Linked DNA regions of Eleftheria terrae. The protein of the gene in region 1 binds, or shares a complex with, the protein of each later gene. Links are inferred from orthologs where the notes say so. Each region holds a gene or a part of one and is shown in the gene's direction. Other genes may lie near its edges. The genes, in order: groL and metK.

Region 1 (3,174 bases):
CACCGGCCTCCGCGCCAGCAGCCTCGGCCGCAGCGAACCCTGCGGCACCGCAGTAGCCAGTCCGGGGACTCCAGCCACCCCTGGATCGCACAGCCCGTCAACAGACTCGCCCCAAGCGCCTGCAGCCTCTCCTGGTGCAGGCCGCCCGCGCTGGCTCGTGCCGGCGCTGAACGGGCCGGCCTCTACATTCCCCTGTCCCTCCCTCTTGAATCGCCTTCGGCCGTCCCTATAATTGGTCCTGTTAGCACTCAACAGTAGCGAGTGCTAGTTGATGTCAACGAGCGCTCACTTGGCGCTCGTTCCTTCTCAGAAGTGCCTTCTCAGAATCCAAGGAGATGCAATGAAACTTCGTCCGTTGCACGATCGCGTGATCGTCAAGCGCCTCGAGAACGAAACCAAGACCGCTTCGGGCATCGTGATCCCCGACAACGCTGCCGAGAAGCCTGACCAAGGCGAAGTGCTGGCAGTCGGCGCGGGCAAGCGCAACGAGAAGGGCGACTTCGTGGCCCTGAACGTCAAGGTCGGCGACCGCGTGCTGTTCGGCAAGTACAGCGGCCAGACCGTCAAGGTCGACGGCGACGAACTGCTGGTCATGCGCGAAGAGGATCTGTTCGCCGTCATCGAGAAGTGATTCTCTGACCCGCGACACCTCTCATCCAACCAGTTCATAGCATTCGGAGAAATCAAACATGGCAGCTAAAGACGTCATTTTCGGCGGCGAAGCCCGTGCCCGCATGGTCGAGGGTGTGAACATCCTGGCCAACGCCGTCAAGGTCACCCTGGGTCCCAAGGGCCGCAACGTGGTGCTGGAGCGCTCCTTCGGCGCCCCCACCGTCACCAAGGACGGTGTGTCGGTCGCCAAGGAAATCGAGCTGAAGGACAAGCTCCAGAACATGGGCGCCCAGATGGTCAAGGAAGTCGCTTCCAAGACCTCGGACAACGCCGGTGACGGCACCACCACCGCCACCGTGCTGGCCCAGGCCATCGTGCGCGAAGGCATGAAGTACGTGGCCGCCGGCATGAACCCGATGGACCTGAAGCGCGGCATCGACAAGGCGGTCACCGCCCTGGTCGAGCAGCTGAAGGCCGCTTCCAAGCCCACCACCACCTCCAAGGAAATCGCGCAAGTCGGCTCCATCTCGGCCAACAGCGACGAATCCATCGGCAAGATCATCGCTGACGCGATGGACAAGGTCGGCAAGGAAGGCGTCATCACCGTCGAAGACGGCAAGTCGCTGGACAACGAGCTGGATGTCGTCGAAGGCATGCAGTTCGACCGCGGCTACCTGAGCCCCTACTTCATCAACAACCCCGAGAAGCAAAGCGCGCTGCTCGACAACCCCTTCGTGCTGCTCTACGACAAGAAGATCAGCAACATCCGCGACCTCCTGCCCACGCTGGAGCAAGTGGCGAAGGCCGGCCGTCCGCTGCTGATCATCGCTGAAGAAGTCGAAGGCGAAGCGCTGGCGACCCTGGTGGTCAACACCATCCGCGGCATCCTGAAGGTCGTGGCCGTCAAGGCTCCGGGCTTCGGCGACCGTCGCAAGGCCATGCTGGAAGACATCGCCATCCTGACGGGCGGCAAGGTCATCTCCGAAGAAGTCGGCCTGACGCTCGAGAAGGTCGCCCTGGCTGACCTGGGCCAGGCCAAGCGCGTCGAAGTGGGCAAGGAAAACACCACGATCATCGACGGCGCCGGCGCCGCTGGCGACATCGAAGCCCGCGTGAAGCAAATCCGCGTGCAGATCGAGGAAGCCACCTCCGACTACGACCGTGAGAAGCTGCAAGAGCGCGTGGCCAAGCTGGCCGGCGGTGTGGCAGTGATCAAGGTCGGTGCTGCGACCGAAGTCGAGATGAAGGAGAAGAAGGCCCGTGTCGAAGACGCGCTGCACGCCACCCGTGCCGCCGTCGAGGAAGGCATCGTGGCCGGCGGTGGCGTGGCCCTGCTGCGTGCCCGCCAGGCGGCTGGCCAGATCAAGGGCGACAACCCCGACCAGGAAGCCGGCATCAAGCTGATCCTGAAGGCCATCGAAGCCCCGCTGCGCGAAATCGTGGCCAACGCTGGCGACGAGCCGAGCGTGGTCGTCAATGCCGTGCTGAGCGGCAAGGGCAACTACGGCTTCAACGCTGCCAACGGCCAGTACGGCGACATGATCGAGATGGGCATCCTGGATCCGACCAAGGTGACCCGCACGGCGCTGCAAAACGCCGCCTCGGTCGCTTCGCTGATGCTGACCACCGAGTGCATGGTCGCCGAAGCCCCGAAGGAAGACGCACCTGCAGCCGGCGGCATGCCGGGCGGCATGGGCGGCATGGGCATGGACATGTAATGTCCGCCTGAGCTTCTCGCTCACTAAAAAGGGCCGCTGCACAGCGGCCCTTTTTTCATGGGGCTGCGGGCTTCGGCAGGCTGCCTGCCATGGTCGCGCTCCGAAGCCCCTAGGTATTTGGCTTAGGGGGCGCTAGTCGAACCTCGCATGAAGCACGGCCCTGGGCTGCCGAAATTGCTCTCATGCCCGCCCCGATCGCCCCCTCCCCGCTTCCGCAGCCGCCTGCGGCTTCCTCCCGGCGCGCTCGGCTGTGCGTGGCCCACGCTCCGCTGCTGGGCATGGCCGGGGCGGCCGCCGTGCTGATGGCGGCCGCCAGCCACCCGGCCGCCTGGGCGGCCGCCGTGCTGCTGAGCGCGCTCGGCCTGCTGGCCGGACGCGAGCTCGCCGTTGCACGGCGTGCCGAACAGGCCATGCTCAACCGCTACCTGGCCGAGCGCGAAGGGTTCGCCCAGGCACTCGCGCCGGTCTGGAGCGGCCACATCGAATCCTCCCGCGCGCAGATGGAATCGGCCATCTCCGCACTCGCCGAACGCTTTGGCGGCATCGTCGACAAGCTCGACCAGACCGCCCGTGCCACCACCGCCACCACCGGCAGCCGCGACAGCGGCGACCAGGGGGTGGTGGCCGTGTTCGCACGCAGCGAACACCAGCTCGACGCGGTCATTGCCTCCATGCAGGCCGTGATGCGCAGCAAGGCAGCGGTGCTCAATGAAGTGCAGGGCCTGACCCGTTTTGTCGCCGAGCTGCAGCAGATGGCCGGCGATGTCGCCAGCATTGCCGGGCAGACCAACCTGCTGGCCATCAACGCCGCCATCGAAGCCGCGCATGCCGGCGAGCACGGCCG
Region 2 (3,130 bases), 2.1 Mb from region 1 along the record:
CACATGCACCAGGTAGCCCCGTCCACGCGGCAGTCGCTCGCCCCAGGTCAGCAGCACCCGGGCGCCGGTCTGCTGAGCCAGCCGGGCAGCCAGCGTCATGGTGTAGGCCGGGCGGCCGAAGAACGGCGCCCACACGCCCAGCCCTTCCGGTGGCACCTGGTCCGGCAGCAGGCCCACTGCCTGCCCCTGGCGCAGCGCACGGATCATCTGCCGCACGCCGGCCAGCGTCGCCGGCGCCGTGGCCAGTCCGGGGCGCTGGCGCCCGCCATCGACGATGGGACGGATGGCCGCCTTGCGGGCCGGCCGGTACAACACCGTCAACGGGCCGTGCCGCGGCCCGAACAGCTCGGCATACGACTGCGCCGTCACCTCGAAGCTGCCGAGGTGCGGCGTGAGGAAGATCACGCCGCGGCCGGCGGCGTAGGCCTCATGGATCAATTCGCTGCGGGTCCATGTCACCCGGTCGCCGAACGGCCGGTCGGCCGGACGCATCCACAGCCAGGGCAGCTCCATCACCATCTGCCCCGCCGCCGCGATCGCCGGACGCACCCGGGCCCACGGCAGGCCGGCCTGCGTGACGTTTTCGCGGAAACGGCGACGGTAGGTCGGCGAGCCCCACCAGGTCAGCCAGCCAAGAATGGAGCCAAAGACGTGCAAAACCCTCAGGGGGCACCGAGAAAGCAAGCGAAAGAGAGTGAGCATGTTTCTATAATCGCGCGGTCGCCGGTTTAAAGAACAACTTGCGGGGCGGCGCGGGGTCCAAGGATAGCGAGGCCTCGCTGGACATTGGTCCAACAAGTACCGCTAAAGCGTTCGCCGCACCTCCAAACACCTGTGCCGGCAACGCGTCCCAGGGTCAACTTATTGGAGTCACACCGTGGCGAACGATTTTCTCTTCACTTCTGAATCCGTGTCCGAGGGTCATCCGGACAAGGTGGCCGACCAGATCTCGGACGCCATCCTAGACGCGATCTTCGAGCAGGACCCGCGCTCCCGCGTGGCGGCCGAGACCCTGTGCAACACCGGCCTGGTGGTGCTGGCCGGCGAAATCACCACCAACGCGCATGTCGACTACATCCAGGTCGCACGCGACACCATCAAGCGCATCGGCTACGACAACACCGAGTACGGCATCGACTACAAGGGCTGCGCGGTGCTGGTGGCCTACGACAAGCAGAGCAACGACATCGCCCAGGGCGTGGACCACGCCTCCGACGACCACCTCAACATGGGCGCCGGCGACCAGGGCCTGATGTTCGGCTACGCCTGCGACGAAACGCCCGAGCTGATGCCCGCGCCGATCTACTACGCCCACCGCCTGGTCGAGCGCCAGGCGCAGCTGCGCAAGGACGGCCGCCTGCCCTGGCTGCGCCCGGACGCCAAGAGCCAGGTCACGATGCGCTACGTCGACGGTCGCCCGCACAGCATCGACACGGTGGTGCTGTCCAGCCAGCATTCGCCGGAGATGAGCGACGGCACCAAGATGAAGCCCGAGTTCATCGAAGGCGTCATCGAAGAGATCATCAAGCCGGTGCTGCCGGCCGAGTGGCTGAAGGAAACCCGCTACCTGGTCAACCCGACCGGGCGTTTCGTGATCGGCGGCCCGCAGGGCGACTGCGGCCTGACCGGCCGCAAGATCATCGTCGACACCTACGGCGGCGCCTGCCCGCACGGCGGCGGTGCGTTCTCGGGCAAGGACCCGTCCAAGGTCGACCGCTCGGCCGCCTATGCCGCCCGCTACGTGGCCAAGAACATCGTCGCGGCCGGCCTGGCGCGGCAGTGCCAGATCCAGGTGGCCTATGCCATCGGCGTGGCCCAGCCGATGAACATCACGGTCTACACCGAAGGCACCGGCAAGATCCCCGATGACAAGATCGCGGCCCTGGTGCGTGAGCACTTCGACCTGCGGCCCAAGGGCATCATCCAGATGCTGAACCTGCTGCGCCCGATCTATTCCAAGACGGCCGCCTACGGCCACTTCGGCCGCGAAGAGCCCGAGTTCAGCTGGGAAGCCACCGACAAGGCAGCCGCCCTGCGCGCCGCCGCCGGCCTGTAAGGCGTGCGCAGCCTGCCGCATGGCAGGCCCGGCCCCGCCTTCCAGGCACCAGGACGCCGCCCCGGCCACCCGGCCCGGGCGGCTTTTTCATGCCCGCGCCGCGATCAGCGCCCGCGCCAGCTCGGCAAAACCGCGGCCGCGCTCCGCCCGGGTCACATAGCGTGGCAGGTGTGCCAGCCGGGGCACGAAGCGCGCGATGTTGGCCACGCCCACGCTGTGGCGGAAGCGTTCGAACATCACCTGGTCGTTGGTGGAGTCGCCGACGTAAGCCCAGCGGTCGAGTTCGGCAAAGAGGTCAACGCCGAGCAATTCCCGAGCAATCCAGACCGCGCCGGTCCACTTGCTGTGGCTGCCGATCCAGCCGTTGACATGGATGGAGCTGACCGTCGCGGTGAGCCCCTCGGAGCGCATCAGCGCCACCACCTGCTCGATGCGCTCTGGCGGCAGGCAGGCGAACTCGCCATGGTCGATGGCGATGTCGGTCAGGCGGCCCGCACTGTCCTGCGCCAGCGCGGCGCCCGGCACCTCGGCCAGCACCCGCGCCGCCACGTCGGCCAGGCGCCGGGCGTTGCGGGCGCGGGTCGCCGCGTCCTGCACGAACCACTGCCGCCCGTCGGGCAGCAGGGCCAGCGCGCCGTTCTCGGGCACGATGGCCGCCACCGGCCAGCGGCTGGCAAAGGGCAGCGACCAGCCCATCGGCCGGCCGGTGACCGCGATCACCACCAGGCCGCCCTCGCGCAGGGCATGCAGGGCCTGCAGCGCCTCGGGCTCGATGGCGCCGTCGCAGGTCAGCGTGTCGTCGATGTCGGTGAAGACGCCCCGCAGCGCCCGGCGCTCGCCGGGCGGCCAGTCGGCCAGCGGCCGCATGCGCGCCTCAGGCCGCTTTCTGCAGCACCAGCCCGGCGTGCTCGCGCAGCGGGTGGAAATGGATCTTCGGGAAACGCTCCTGCGTCAGCCGCAGGTCGTAGGGCGAGGTCATCAGGTAGGCCAGCGTGTCGGCCGCATCCAGGGCCAGCTTGCTGCCATTGGCGTCGGTGAACTTCTTCAGTTCCTCCGCGCTGTCCGCGGTGATCC

What was found.
Region 2: the proteins of groL (region 1) and metK are in contact, whole or in part, in a cryo-EM structure (PDB 8P4O), measured with the Escherichia coli proteins. The link is inferred for Eleftheria terrae from one-to-one orthologs.

Annotation. Positions count from the first base shown.
Region 1 is NZ_CP106951.1:2,225,519-2,228,692, forward strand. Bases 152-3,009 are described here. They hold groL (chaperonin GroEL), read left to right. Parts: upstream 152-689; coding sequence 690-2,330; downstream 2,331-3,009. Other genes in these bases: groES (co-chaperone GroES), read left to right, coding at 341-631; N7L95_RS09710 (methyl-accepting chemotaxis protein), read left to right, coding at 2,585-3,009. Outside these bases: N7L95_RS09695 (PQQ-dependent sugar dehydrogenase), read left to right, coding at 1-56; more of N7L95_RS09710, read left to right, coding at 3,010-3,174.
Region 2 is NZ_CP106951.1:4,285,508-4,288,637, reverse strand. What follows is about bases 153-2,966. They hold metK (methionine adenosyltransferase), read left to right. Parts: upstream 153-877; coding sequence 878-2,056; downstream 2,057-2,966. Other genes in these bases: N7L95_RS19180 (peptide chain release factor 3), read right to left, coding at 2,931-2,966; N7L95_RS19185 (HAD family hydrolase), read right to left, coding at 2,144-2,923; N7L95_RS19195 (lysophospholipid acyltransferase family protein), read right to left, coding at 153-702. Also shown: more of N7L95_RS19195, read right to left, coding at 1-152; more of N7L95_RS19180, read right to left, coding at 2,967-3,130. UniProt on the Escherichia coli protein: Catalyzes the formation of S-adenosylmethionine (AdoMet) from methionine and ATP.